2 regions of the Acetatifactor sp. genome follow, and region 1 is predicted to be linked to the other one. Evidence: predicted binding sites of a transcription regulator. Region 1 holds the regulator's gene; the other holds the start of a gene.
What was found. The regulator NrdR, encoded in region 1, represses ribonucleotide reductase genes. The targets are predictions, from matches to a motif close to CACAANATNTTGTG.
Positions count from the first base shown of each region.

Region 2: a site for NrdR is predicted at 2,743-2,756, ahead of nrdD (anaerobic ribonucleoside-triphosphate reductase). Genes of this name have one in related genera too.

Region 1 covers NZ_CEWDFQ010000151.1:204-6,994, reverse strand. Annotated here, with positions in the region: gene AC1WIP_RS08805 (hypothetical protein) at 1-1,327, opposite strand, end outside; partial or broken gene AC1WIP_RS08810 (glucosyltransferase domain-containing protein) at 1-12, opposite strand, end outside; gene nifS (cysteine desulfurase NifS) at 1,386-2,549, opposite strand; gene AC1WIP_RS08795 (putative polysaccharide biosynthesis protein) at 2,705-3,997, shown strand; gene nrdR (transcriptional regulator NrdR) at 4,046-4,495, opposite strand; partial or broken gene AC1WIP_RS08785 (hypothetical protein) at 4,555-6,791, opposite strand, start outside.
Region 2 covers NZ_CEWDFQ010000010.1:14,394-21,840, reverse strand. Annotated here, with positions in the region: gene nrdG (anaerobic ribonucleoside-triphosphate reductase activating protein) at 1-500, opposite strand, end outside; gene nrdD (anaerobic ribonucleoside-triphosphate reductase) at 497-2,623, opposite strand; gene AC1WIP_RS01150 (J domain-containing protein) at 2,839-3,567, opposite strand; gene AC1WIP_RS01145 (DUF5685 family protein) at 3,560-4,405, opposite strand; gene AC1WIP_RS01140 (hypothetical protein) at 4,421-4,813, opposite strand; gene AC1WIP_RS01135 (cytidylate kinase-like family protein) at 4,875-5,486, opposite strand; gene AC1WIP_RS01130 (ABC transporter ATP-binding protein) at 5,529-7,352, opposite strand; gene AC1WIP_RS01125 (ABC transporter ATP-binding protein) at 7,345-7,447, opposite strand, start outside.

The sequences.
Region 1 (6,791 bases):
CAGTTCTGACATAATTTTCAATTCCTTTTCCAAATGCACAGATCAGGGCAAAGGCGCTGACCGCAAATATTTTACAGGTATAAATCCAATGCTGCCCGGAATGATTCTGGGTAAAAAATATCCATATAAGAGGCAGAACCGCCGGGAGAAGAAAGGGCAGCATATATTTTACACTGTCCATCCTAAAGCCTTTGCGGCATCCTGCAAGCAGGCCAAACAGCCAAAGCGCTATCCCCACAGCAGGCAGATAAAACCCCCAATTACCGTAAACGCTCAGATTCTGCTTAAGAACGGACAAAAATCCTGACAGGATATTCTGGTCCTGTGCAGTCTCCGTTCTTGCAAGCAAAGTGTTCCAGCCATCCAGGATCACATTCCCTCCCACAAGCAGATCTGTCATCACCCATTTCATTGCCCAAAATCCCCCGTATCCAATCATCCAAGACAAAATAAAAGCAAGTGCTTTCACAAAAGCCGTCTTCGGCTTATCGCTGCTCAGATATAGAAAAACGCACAGGGGAAAGCCCAAAGTCACCAACGGATAAGTCAAAAAGTCAAAATAAGCTGCAGCCATTCCCAAAAGCAGGAAAAATTCCCAATACCAGCCCCTGCTTTCCATTTTTTTGTGTAGCCCAAGCTGCACAAGCACCGCCCCGCACATGATATAATAACAAATACTCAGGGACAGAGAAGTATACAAGGTCACATAATACAAAAACGGCAGGGACAGCAGGAAAGCCGCCCCCAGCATTTTTCTTTTTCGAGCCGCGCATTCCAGACAGACAACCCCCGCCAGGGCAAGCTGCAGTGCAGAGGCTCCAATCCGGATGGAGCCCAGCGTAGTAATCGCAAGAAGGGGCTTTAGTATCACAAGATATCCATGCCAGTATCTTGCATATTCCACCTCTCTCGGCTGCTGTACACCCTCAAGATAATCCACCAGGGAGTCTCCTGCAGCCCAGCCGTCCCCCTGCCCGCTTTCTTTGCGGTACATATACAAAACCTGCTCCAAAAGGGAATGCTCCTCATTTTGATAAACAGCGTTTTCCAGCATCAGGCAATCCGTAAAATTCCCTGTAAGCGTGGCCGGGTAGCCGGAAATCATCTCTGAATCTCCAAATTCATCCTCCAAAAGATACAAAGACTGCCAGACATGAAGCCTCATGGGCTCCAGCGGAAGGCAGAATACAAGAAGAAGAGCCAAAAGGCCCACTATGCTTCCAGCCAAGATAAAAAACACACTATGAAACGCTTTTTGGACTACCGTTCCTTTCAGACTCCCTGTTTCTGTTTTTTTCCTCTGTCCCGAAATCTTTGTCAGCCTCATTCCATCTTCCTTTTCCACATCTGGTTTATCCTTCCCTTTTTCATATTTCTTTCCTTAGTTACTGCAAAAAAGAATCTCCTGGTTTTCTCATTTCCTGGAGCCTGAAAACACATTCTTTCACCTTCTCCACAGCCACGTCCATTTCCTCCTTTGTGTTCTCCTCAGACAAAGTAAGACGCAAGGCCCCCCTTGCCTCCTTCTCGCTCAGTCCAATGGCCAGCAGCACATGAGAAGGGTCAATGGCGCCCGAAGAGCAGGCCGAGCCTGAGGAAGCGCAGATTCCCTGCATATCCAGCATAATCAGCAGGGATTCTCCCTCTATTCCCGGAAAGGATATATTTACATTGCCCGGAAGCCGCAGCTTTGGGTGCCCGTTCAGCCTGCTGCCCGGTATTTCCGTCAGAAGTCTCTCCGTCAAATAATCCCGCAAAGCAGTTTCTTTCGCGGTCTTTTCCTCCATGATCCTGACCGCTCTTTTTGCCGCCGCAGCAAAGCCCACAATCCCTGGAACATTTTCCGTTCCTGCCCGGCTGTTTCTTTCCTGCCCTCCTCCGTGCACAAAGGAACGAAGTCTGGAGCCTCTTTTGATGTAAAGGCACCCAACGCCTTTTGGCCCGTTGAGCTTGTGCGCACTTACACTCATCAAATCGATCCCCAGCTCCTGTACCTGCACCGGCACCTGTCCATATGCCTGCACCGCGTCTGTGTGGAACAAAATCCCCCTCTCCCCGGCCAGAGCGCCAATCTCTGCAATGGGCTCCAGGGTGCCGATCTCATTATTTGCAAACATAACGCTGATCAAAATAGTGTCCGGCCGCAAGGCTTCCTGCACATCCTGTATTTTTACCATCCCATACCGGTCCACATCCAGATAGGTAACCTCAAAGCCGCTCTCCTCCAGGGCCTTGCAAGTGTTTAGCACCGCAGGATGCTCTATCCTTGTGGTCACAATATGCCGTCCTCTGCCGGCCAGGGCCTTTGCCGCCCCTTTTATGGCCCAGTTATCCGCCTCCGTGCCTCCCGAGGTAAAATAAATCTCATCCGCCCTGGCTCCCATACTCTCTGCGATGCTTTCCCTTGCATCATTTATCGCCCGCTTAGCGGCAGTGCCCATGGAGTATATGCTTCCCGGATTTCCATAATTTTCTGTAAAAAATGGCAGCATAGCCTCAAGAACCTCCGGCGCCAGTCTGGTGGCAGCCGCATTGTCCAAATATATCATAAAATCTCACCGTTTCCCGCAAATTCAAAATTAATATAGCATCGGCCAATCAGTTCTGTCAACTGTCCGGGCGGCATATAATGACAATGAAATTATAATGAGGAAAAGCTTTTCTTTGGTGTTATATGAAGCAAGGCAAAAGACACCCTCTTATCATGGGTACCTTTATTCTTACCATTACAGGCCTGATCAGCCGGATCATCGGCTTTTTTTACCGCATTTATCTCTCCAGACTCTTTGGAGAGGAGGGAATGGGCATCTATCAGCTTTTAAGTCCCGTTCTGTCTCTTTCCTTCTCCCTGACTGCAGCGGGATACCAGACGGCCATCTCCAAATTTGTGGCAGAGCGTTCCGCCAGAGAAAAAAGCCCCTCCTTCAAGCCCATGCTGGCAGGCATGAGTATCTCCATGCCGCTGTCCTTTTTGTGCTGTGCCGTAATCTTCTTTTTCTCCGACTTTATCGCCGCCTGTCTGCTCTTAGAGCCCAGAACCGCTCCCATGCTGCGGATTCTGGCCTTCTCTGTTCCTCTTTCCGCTGTGCACTCCTGCGTTAACGGCTATTTTTACGGCATCAAAAAGGCGGGACTGCCCGCCTTCTCCCAGCTTGTGGAGCAGCTCACCCGGGTTGGCTGTGTATACGCAGTATCCGCCCTGGCTCTTTCCCTGGGAAAAACACCTGCCATCAATGTGGCGGTTGTAGGTCTCACAGTGGGAGAATTCTTCTCCATGATCGTGTCTGTGGTCTCTATTTACTGCTGCTGCTTTCAAAAGCGTGCCGGCTCTGTCTCTGCCCCCGTGGGCGCCATTTACAAAAGTATTCTTGGGATGGCGCTGCCTCTGACCGCAAACCGCATTGTGCTGAATCTTTTACAGAGTGTGGAGTCCATTTCCATTCCCGCAAAGCTTCGGGCATACGGCTACGACACCTCCACCGCCTTAAGCGTCTACGGCGTTCTGACAGGCATGGCCATGCCGCTTATTTTCTTTCCAAACGCCCTGACAAACTCTGTGGCTGTGCTTCTTCTGCCTCTTATATCCGAAAGCTATGCGCTGGGAAATCTGCAGGCAGTGCGCCAATCGGCTCTGCGTACCATCAAATACTGCTGCCTCCTTGGACTTTTTTGCATGTGCGGCTTTGGACTGTTTGGAAAATGGGCGGGCAATGTACTCTTTGGCAGTCCCCTGGCAGGGCATTTTATCACCACTCTTGGCTTTATCTGCCCTTTTATGTACCTGGACACCACTCTCTCCAGTATCCTCCAGGGGCTGGGCCAGGCCGGAAAAATTTTTGTCATGAACGTGATCTGTCTCTTTGTCCGTCTTGCCTTTGTGTTTTTTGCCATACCGGTTTTTGGCATCACCGGATATCTGTGGGGCATACTGGCAAGCCAGATTTTGCAGAGCCTCCTTTATCTGGGATGTCTCCACCGCTTTTTAAAACACACTTAGGGCCCTGTCCTGCACCCTTTGTGCAGCGGCAGAGCCCTTTTGCATTTCTCATTTCAGAACATTTTTCAATTCGTCCATAAAGGTGTTGATATCCTTAAACTCTCTGTACACAGAAGCAAACCGCACGTAAGCCACCGCATCCAGGTCCTTCAGCTTATTCATCACAAGCTCCCCGATCACCTGGCTTGGAATCTCCTTTTCCTCCAGATTGGAAATCTCGTTTTCCACCTCATCCACAAGTCTGGTCAGTTCCTGTGCGCTCACCGGTCTCTTGTGGCAGGCGCGAAGCACTCCTGCTTCAATCTTGGAACGGTCATAGGTCTCCCTGTTGTTATCCTTTTTGATAATAATAAGCGGGATGGTTTCTACCTTTTCATAGGTGGTAAACCGCTTTCCGCACTCATCGCACACACGTCTGCGGCGTATGGAATTATTATCCTCTGCCGGCCTGGAATCAATCACCCGGGTGTTATCATGACTGCAAAACGGACATTTCATGAGCGTTCTCCTTTTTCTGACATTCCTTGGGTTTATTATATTTTGTTTGTTAATTTATGTCAACTTAAATCGTCCTCCTTAGCCGCCTCCACGTTGTGGAAAAAAGCCACAGACGCCCCGATAAGAAGCATTCCCGCCGCCCCGAACAGCCAGTCAAGGACACAGGCGCCTGCTGCCGCAAGCAGAGCAGACAAAACAAGGCAGACACCCATGACAATCCACACATAGGATTTCTTGTGCCTGTAAACAAACACAGCCGCTATCGCTCCCAAAGCATCCGCCGCCAGAATCAGCCAGTGCCAGAAGCAGTCTGCAATATCCTCCCCACTGCTGCCAAGACCCACACTATCGCTGCCGTCCAGGCCGGTAACAGGATTCTTTTCCAAATCCCCCTCAGGCTCTGAGGCCGTATAAAGCAACGCGTAGGTGGAAAACAGCCTTGTGCGGATGGTAACCGTTCCCGCCGCCTCATCCATATCCTCCAAAAGCTCACAGGTTCCCTCATGATTCCGAAGCACCCAGTATGTCGTCTGCTCCTTTGGCAGCTCCGGGGGAATATCCAGCACAATCTCCAATTCCTCAGTTGACTCCCTTAATTTCTGCCATTCCCCTCCTCCTACTTTTTTCAGCAGAGAAATGTCAATGTAGGAGCCAAGCGTCAGCCCCTCTATCTGTCTGGCATATGAAACCGTCTCTTCCTCCATCTGCCGTTTATCAGTCTCAGGCACTTCTGTAATCAGCTTCGTAACCACCAGACGAATGTACGCATCCTCACCATTCTGAACCAGCTGCTGTTCCTCCTCAGTGAGCGCCGCCTGCAGCACCGTGTCAAAGGTATTTAGGATTACGCCCGTGATCACATCCCCCTGGCTCTGTCCCTGTTCGTCTACGGATTCCACCGTAATCCGCACTGTCCCCTGGCCGTAGGACGCCTGCATGGGCTCTTCCACCGGCTTTCCAACTGCTTCCGCATAGGAAAGGATGCCTCCTTGGGACGGCGTCTGCTCCACCGCCGGTTCCTCCTCTAAATCCTGCGCGCCGGACTGCGTCTCATTGTTATCTTGCGTCTGTCCGCCGTCCTCGTCCTCGGTCTCTCCGGGAGCCTCCGGCTCCTCTTCTTGTCTTGTCAGGACACGCACAGTCACCGTAGTCGTGTTTCCTGCCTGATCAACGGCAGAAATCGCATAATCTCCTTCTCTCACCTCCGGGTCTAAAACCAGCTCTCCGCTTTCCTCCAGGGTGATTTCTTCTCCGTTCACGGTAACCTTTTCCAGATAGCTGTCCGCAATCACCGCCGTCTGTTTCTCATAATAGGTCTCTCCATCCGTCACGCCGGTGATGGATGGCGGCGTCAGGTCAAGCACCAGTCCGTCAGAACCTGCGTAGGAAATATTTCCTGCCTGATCCTGCGCCTTTGCATAAATCACATACTGCTTTTCCTCCTCTATGGAGAAGGTTCCGGCATACGGGGTCCATCCCGTGAAGGCCTCCAGCTCCTCCAGGCTCATTCCCTCCTCCGACAGGTAATAAGATACTTCCTTGATGCCGCTTCCCATATCCCGGGCAGTGATTTCCACATCCTGGGTATCCTTGAAAAACAGGCCAAAGGTAATGATATTCAAAAGCTTTTTCCAGACAGAATCCTGAATCAAAATGGCAGCCTCCGGCGAGGTAGCATCCGCAACTCCCGTTACCTCCACACGCAGATTCCCGGTAATGCCGGTGATCAGATACGCTCCCTCCTCCGGCTCCGTAAGGCTGCCCCTTGTGCCGTCCTCTAAGGAAACGGCAAAGTCCTCCGCAAATTCCAGGCTGTAGCCCGTCTGGGCATCCGGCAGCGTCACCGTATACTTTCCTCCCGGCGCAATGGTCACTGTGACAGGCTCGGAGGGCTTATATTCCGCCGTCTCTTTAAACCGCACCTGGTATTCTCCGTCCGGAAGGCCGGATAAGGTTCCTTCCGCAAACCGGTCCGCCGGAAAATCCTGGTACGCTCCTTCCGTTCCCGCACGATACTCCATGGCGTCAAAATCAAGCCCGTGCATCTGGCCGTCGTTCTTATTATCTATGGTCTCATCGGTGTGGGTAATGCCCTTTGGAGCCTCCCTGGTCTTTTTCTCCACCGCTGCCGTCTGCGGGGTCTCCAGGGTGCCCATAAACAATCCCGTGCCCGCAGCCTGTACCAAAATGGCATAGCCGAAATCCTCTGTGGTCAGCTGGTAGGTATCGCTGTCCGCGCCGGGAATCTGCTGTGTGTTTCCCTCGGCATCCACCCGGTACCACTGCCAGTCCACTG
Region 2 (7,447 bases), on a different contig from region 1:
TTTTTTTGCCGGAGAGTTTCCTGTACATCAATCAATCTTTGGTTTTCAGAGCCTCTAAAGGGCAGCTTGAGGTTTTTCAGCTCCTCCACAAACTCTCCATCCACAAGCACATCGATAAGCTGAAGAAGGGAGCTGACTGTTTTCTCCCCCTGCTGTGCCAGGGGCAGCAGATCCTTTTCATAATCATATCCCGTATAGCACCAGATATCCTTTTTCGGATAGGAAAGGCGCACCTTCTCCACAAGGGAAAGCACCTCTTTCCTGTTTCTGGGGTCTAAGGGTTCTCCTCCCAGCAGGCTGAGCCCCCGTATATAATCAGGCGCCAGCGCTTTTAAAATTTCCGCCTCTGTCTGGACCGTATAGGGATTTCCGTATCCGAAATCCCACGCCTCGCTGTTAAAGCAGCCCTTGCAGCCGTGGGTGCAGCCGCTTACAAACAGCGACACCCGCACCCCCGGCCCGTTGGCTACATCTGTTTTTTTGATGGCCGCATAATTCATAGATGAAGCACCCTGGCCTTTATTTCCTTGGTTTTTCCTGCATTCCAGAAATTCTCCCCCAGGTAGCCGCAGGTTCTCCTGGTCACGTTCATCTTTGCGTGATCCTTATTGTGGCACTGTGGACATTCCCATTCCATGTTTTCATTGATCTGTATCTCACCGTCAAAGCCGCACACATGGCAGTAATCGGACTTGGTGTTAAACTCTCCGTACTGGATATTGTCATAAATAAACCGGATCAGTTCCTCCAGGGCTTCCAGATTATTGTTCAGATTTGGAATTTCCACATAGGAAATCGCCCCGCCCAGAGACTTATTCTGGAATTCGCTCTCAAAGGTAAATTTTGTAAAGGCATCAATATTTTCCCGCACATCCACATGGTAGGAATTGGTATAATACCCCTTATCCGTTACATTTTCAATGTCGCCGAATTTCTCCCGGTCAATTCTTGCAAAGCGGTAGCAAAGGGTTTCCGCAGGCGTGCCGTAAAGACTAAAGCCGATGCCCGTCTCTTCCTTCCATCTTGCCGCCGTCTGCTGCATATAATCCATCACTCTCATGGCAAATTCTTTTCCCTCCGGCTTTGTGTGGCTGCAGCCCTTCATGAGATATGTAGTCTCGTAAAGCCCGATATAGCCAAGAGACATGGTGGAATAGCCGCCGTGGAGGTATTTATCAATCTTTTCCCCCTTCTTCAATCTTGCAATGGCGCCGTACTGCCAGTGGATGGGGCTTACGTCGGACACCGTTCCCTCAAGGGCCTTGTGCCTGCACATTAACGCCTCGTAGCACAGCTGAAGCCTTTCCTCTAAAAGCTCCCAGAACACCTTCTCATCGCCCTTTGCCAGAATCCCGATCTGGGGAAGATTAAGGCTCACTACACCCTGGTTAAAACGGCCCTCCCACTTGTAATTCCCGTTTTCGTCCTTCCAGGGGGACAAAAAGGAGCGGCAGCCCATGCAGGAGAACACATTTCCCTCATAGTTTTCCCGCATTTTCTTGGCAGAGATATAGTCAGGGTACATCCTCTTTGCGGAGCATCTGGCCGCAAGACGGGTCACATAATCGTATTTGCCGCCCTTGAGACAATTATTTTCATCCAGCACATAAACCAGCTTAGGAAACGCAGGGGTCACATATACCCCCTTCTCATTCTTGGTTCCCTGCAGGCGCTGGGTGAGAATCTCCTCAATAATCTGCACCGTCTCCTCCACATATTCATCCTCCTCGTCAATGTGAAGGAATAAGGTCACGAAGGGAGATTGGCCGTTTGTGGTCATCAGCGTGTTAATCTGATACTGTATGGTCTGCACACCGCTTCTGAGCTCATCCCGAAGGCGGATATCCACGATTTTTTTCTTCGCCTGAGCATCCAGGCTGTCCCCAAACTCCTGATCCAGCTGCTGCTCAAACTTCAGCCTGCTTTTGCGCAGATACTTTCCCAGGTGCTTAATATTCACAGACTGTCCACCGTACTGATTGCTGGCCACCGCCGCAATAATCTGTGTGGTTACAGTGCAGGCCACCTGAAAGCTCTTGGGCGACTCGATCAGCTTGCCGTTAATAGAAGTTCCGTTGTCCAGCATATCCTGAATATTAATCAGACAGCAGTTGAAAATAGGCTGAATGAAATAATCCGCATCGTGAAAATGAATGGCGCCGTTTTCATGGGCTAACGTAATATGCTCCGGCAGAAGCAGACGCCTAGTCACATCCCTGGATACCTCTCCTGCAATATAGTCCCGCTGGGTGGAAGCAAGCCTTGTGTTTTTGTTGGAGTTTTCTTCCGCAAGCTCCTTGTTTTCATTCCGAATCAGCTTCAGAATGGATTCATCGGTGGTGTTGGATTTGCGCAGCAGGCTTCTCTGATAGCGGTACACAATGTATTTCTTGGCAAGCGTATATTTATTGTGGCTCACCAGCCGCTCCTCAATCATATCCTGCACATGCTCCACCGTCAGAAGCTCTTTTCCTTCCTGCTTCACATCCTCCAGAATTTCCCCGATCAGCTCCTCCTCTGCACGAAACTCCTTCTCCACTTCATTGTTGGCCTTCTGAATGGCCGCCACAATCTTTTCTTCCTCGTACGGCACAATACGCCCGTCTCTTTTCTGTATCCTCATAAGCATCCTCTTTCCTCTACCGTGTACACATCACATAAACGATGGCCGTATGGGGATACAAGCCTCCCGTACGACCACCTGCGCGCCATTTTCCGACAAAACAAACATCCAGAAAATCGCACAATATTTTGTGTATCACTTCGAAACTCACACCTATATCTTGTATTTCATTATAATCGGATGCAGAATAAATTGCAAGGGCTTTTTTATTCTTATCAATAGTAGTATCCTCTTCCGCCGCAGCACATACCGCCTCCGCCGCAGCAGAGATTGCAGATCAGATTTGCAATGCACAGCTTTAAGCAGATGTTGCCGCCTCCCATGGAGGGATAACCATACGCCGCCTGCCGTCTGGAATACCAGGTGCCTCCGTTTTCAAACTGATATACCAGATTTTGGTAATCCCCATTCCCAGGCTCCAGGGCCGCCGCCTTTTTGGCGTGTTCTAAGGCAGCCACATTATTGCCAAGCCCCGCGTGGGCTATGGCGCTGTAATAGTACCACCTTGCCCCCCGCTCATGCTGCCCCATGCTATCCAGCGCATTCCTGGCCTCTTTATAATATCCGTTCCGCACATAATTGCCGGCCGCCCGCAGATGAGGCTCCTCCTCATAGCCTGCGCTCTGGCCCTGTCCAAAGTCCCCAAAGCCGCCGAAGCCGCCAAAGGGACCATAGCCGAAGCCGCCGCCTCCATAGCCGCCTCCATAACTGCCTCCGCCATAGCCGCCTCCCGTACCGCCATAGCTGTAGCCCTCTGTGCGCTCCTTCATAATCTGCTGGTACGCGGCCTGTATCTCCTTAAACTTTTCTTCCGCCTGGGCCTTATTAGGATTGTTGATATTAGCGTCCGGATGATACTTGCGGCTCAGAGCCTTATACGCTTTTTTGATTTCCTCCTCGGAAGCGTCTCTGCTTACTCCGAGAACCTTATACGGATCATTCATTTTTTTTCTCCACAGCCGCCCTTCTCTTTTCTCTCACCGCTTCATACCGGCACCACACTCCGGAATATAAAATATTTCTCAAAATTTCCACATTCTCTAAAATAGGCAGCCTCTCAAATTCCTTGCAGCACTCTGACATCATCATGGTCAAAATCGTCCTGCATTCTTCCTCAAAGTCCGGTTCGTTGTACATCCTTTTTAAAGGATTAAAGTTATTTTTCCGGATATCCTCTTCAATATCCTCATAAGCATCTAACAGATAGATAAATTTTCCCAGAAAAAACCCAAAACGGCCCAGCCCTTCGCTCCACTCGTCCTCTCTGCAGACGGAAATCTCGGCCATAATCTTTCCGAACAATCCCGCCATAGTGTCAATATCCCCATTTCCCGTCTTTTCCGCATCATAAAAATCATGCATCAAAAGACAAATATTTCTCACCTTTGCGGCATAAGTCTCCTTTACGCCCTTGCTTTTTCCCTCCAGCATTTTGCCGTATGCAAGCTTCCAGAGCTTTTTTTCATCCTCCCAGTCATCCTGACATTTATAGAGTGTCAAAAGCACGTTCATATCCGCCGCATACTCTGTAAAGAGATTGGTTCTGATTTCATGCTTCTCAAAGGGATGGGCGATACATCGGCACTCACCCGTCTGTGTCTGTGGCTCATAAAGTCCTGTAAACAGCATGAGCAAAAAGGTCATATCATAGCTCAGTGAAAGCTGGCCCGTTATACCGTACTTTTCCTTCAGCCTGCGGCAGAGGCCGCAATAATAGGAATGGTATATATCAAACTCTTTAAATTTCATTTCGGCTTTGTTAACTATGATATATCCAAACATGAAACTGCCTCCCTGTCAACTCTTTTTGATAAATTCCGTCCCGCATTTCCTGCACCTTATGGCGATTCTGCCCTTTCCCCTGGGAACCCGTATCTTCTGCCTGCAGTTGGGGCATCTGTAAATATGATATTCCTTAAGCTGCTTCCATTCCCTCTTCTTTTTCTGGAAAAAGCCTCTGACCTTCATCTCTTTTTTCAGATACCACTGGTTTTCTGCACTGCGCTTGGCAATATTCCTGGAAAACATGCGGAAATACACATAAACCATCAAAGCAAGGGCAAACAGGTAAAAGAGGTTTCCTCCAAAAAAGGAAATCACCAGACACACAAGGGCCGCAATCATTAAAAATTGGTTCAATCTGTCGCTGCCATAACGCCCCCACATAAATCTCTGCAATTTTTCTCTCATTTTTTTCCTTCCCGTCCGCTAAAGCAGACATCCTTTCATCGTTTTCTGTCCGAAAAAGCCTTCAGGACTTTAAACAAGCCTCCAGAATATCAGCGCACCGTTCAATTCCAAGCAGGCCGCTGTCTAAAACAATGTGGTAATTTTGGCTGTTTTTCCAGTCCTTCCCGGTGTTGGCCCGATAATAGCCGCTTCTGCGCCTGTCTGCCCTCTTTAACGCCTCGGAGGCCTTCTGGGAGGGAATCCCATATGTGTCCACCGCTCTTTTTTTACGGAATGCGTCGTCCGCATGAATGAATACCCGAAGCACATCCTCCCGCTCTCTCAGGGAATGGGCGGCGCATCTCCCCACCACAACAGCAGGGGTCTGCGTCAGCTTTTGTATGATTTTTGATTCCGTCAAAAACAGCCTGCTCTCCCAGGGCAGTGAACTGCCCTGGGAGACAGAGTCTCCCTTTCCCAGAGAAGCCATAACGTACATGGAATACATAAAGCTTCCTGTAGACTTTTCCTCCAGATTCTCCAGATAATGCTCCGGCTGTCCCAGCTCTTTTGCAGCCATGGCAAGAATTTCACGCCCATAACAGGGTATCCCCAGACGTTTCGCCGTCCTTTGTCCGATCTCCCATCCTGCGCTGGCATACTCCCGTTCTATGGCTATAATGTGATATTTCATATTTTCCCTCGTTTCTACGCGTTTCTTTGTGTATGATCAATGTTATGATGCAAACTGACTGTTGTACAGATCGGCGTAAAAGCCTCCCTTTTCCAAAAGCTCCTTGTGATTTCCGCTCTCGATGATGTCTCCGTCCTTCATCACCAGAATCATATCCGCGTTTTTGATGGTGGAAAGCCTGTGGGCGATCACAAAGGAGGTTCTTCCCTCCGTCAGCTTATCCATGGCTTTCTGAATCTGTATCTCCGTTCTGGTGTCCACCGAGCTTGTGGCCTCGTCCAGAATCAGCAAAGGCGCATTCTCTATCATGGCCCGGGCAATGGTAATCAGCTGCTTTTGTCCCGCGGACAAATTAGCCTTGTCGTTTAACACCGTGTCATAGCCCTTTGGCAGTGTACTGATAAAATGGTGTATCCCCACCGCCCGGCAGGCCCGCTCCACTTCCGCATCGCTGACATTTTCCTTGCAGTACACAATATTTTCCCGAATTGTGCCTTCAAAAAGCCAGGTATCCTGCAGCACCATGCAGAACAGATCATGCACATTTTCCCTGGTCAGCTCCTTTGTGGAAACGCCGTCTATCAAAATATCGCCGCCGTTCAGCTCGTAAAAACGCATCAGCAGGTTCACCATAGTGGTTTTGCCCGCTCCTGTGGGCCCTACGATTGCAATTTTCTGTCCGGCTTTTGCATGAGCCGAAAAGTCCTTGATAATAATGTGATCCGGCTGGTACCCAAAACGGACATGGCGAAACTCCACATCGCCTCTTGCATTTTCAAGGCGGGCAGTTTTCCCGCTCTCGTCCGCAAGCTCTTCCTCCTCCAAGAATTCAAAAACCCGCTCTCCTGCGGCGGCTGTGGACTGTAAGCTGGTCATGGCCTGGGCAATCTGGCTCAGCGGATTGGTAAAAAGCCTGATATACATCATAAACGCTACAATCACGCCAAAGCTGATTACATCATTCATCGCCAGGGCAGCTCCCACCACACAGACCGCAACATAACCGAAATTTCCGATAAAGCTCATAATGGGCATCATCAAACCGGACAAAAACTGGCTTTTCCATGCGCTGTTGTACAGCTGATCGTTGATATCCGTAAAGGTTTCAAGGGCTTTTTCCTCTCCGTTATACGCCCGCACTACATTGTGGCCGGAATAAATTTCCTCGATATGCCCGTTGATACGTCCCAGCTGGCTTTGCTGTTCAATGAAGTGTCTTTGGGATTTGGACATTATGGTCATCATGATGCCGAAGCCTGCAAGGGTAGAGACTACCGCAGTAAGCGCCATGATCCAGTTGGTATAAAACATCATAATCAAGGAGCCCAGGAACATAGTTACTGCAGTTACCAGAGAACCAATGCTCTGGTTCAGGCTTTGTCCGATGGTATCTACATCGTTGGTAACCCGGCTGAGCACGTCTCCGAAGCTTGTTTTATTGAAATAATTTAAAGGTACCTTGTTGATTTTTACGGAAATATCGCTTCTAAGCTTTTTCGTGACCGCCTGGGTGATGGTAGCCATGGCAAAGGACTGAATGTAGGAGCAGATGGCACTGCATCCGTAAAGGGCCACCAGCCCGAACACAATACGCTTCACTCCCTCCATATCAATCTCTGTAGTCAGTCCTTGGGTAATCAGATTGGTCAGGTCCTTCAATTTATCCGGGCCAATCAGAGAGCATATAGCCCCTGCCATAGCAAGGAGCAGGGCTCCCGCAAGAAAGGGAAAATACCGTCTACAGTACAAAAGAAGCTTTTTCCATGTGCCTCTGAAATCCTTGGCCTTTTCTCCGGCTCCTCTCATGCCGCCCCGTCCGCCCATCATGCCGCGGCCTGCAGGCCTTTGTCTATTTTCATTACTCATTTGCAAGCTCCTCCTTTGACAGCTGGGAAAGGGCGATCTGCCTGTAAACCTCACAATTTTGCAAAAGCTCCTCATGGGTTCCCATTCCCACTGCT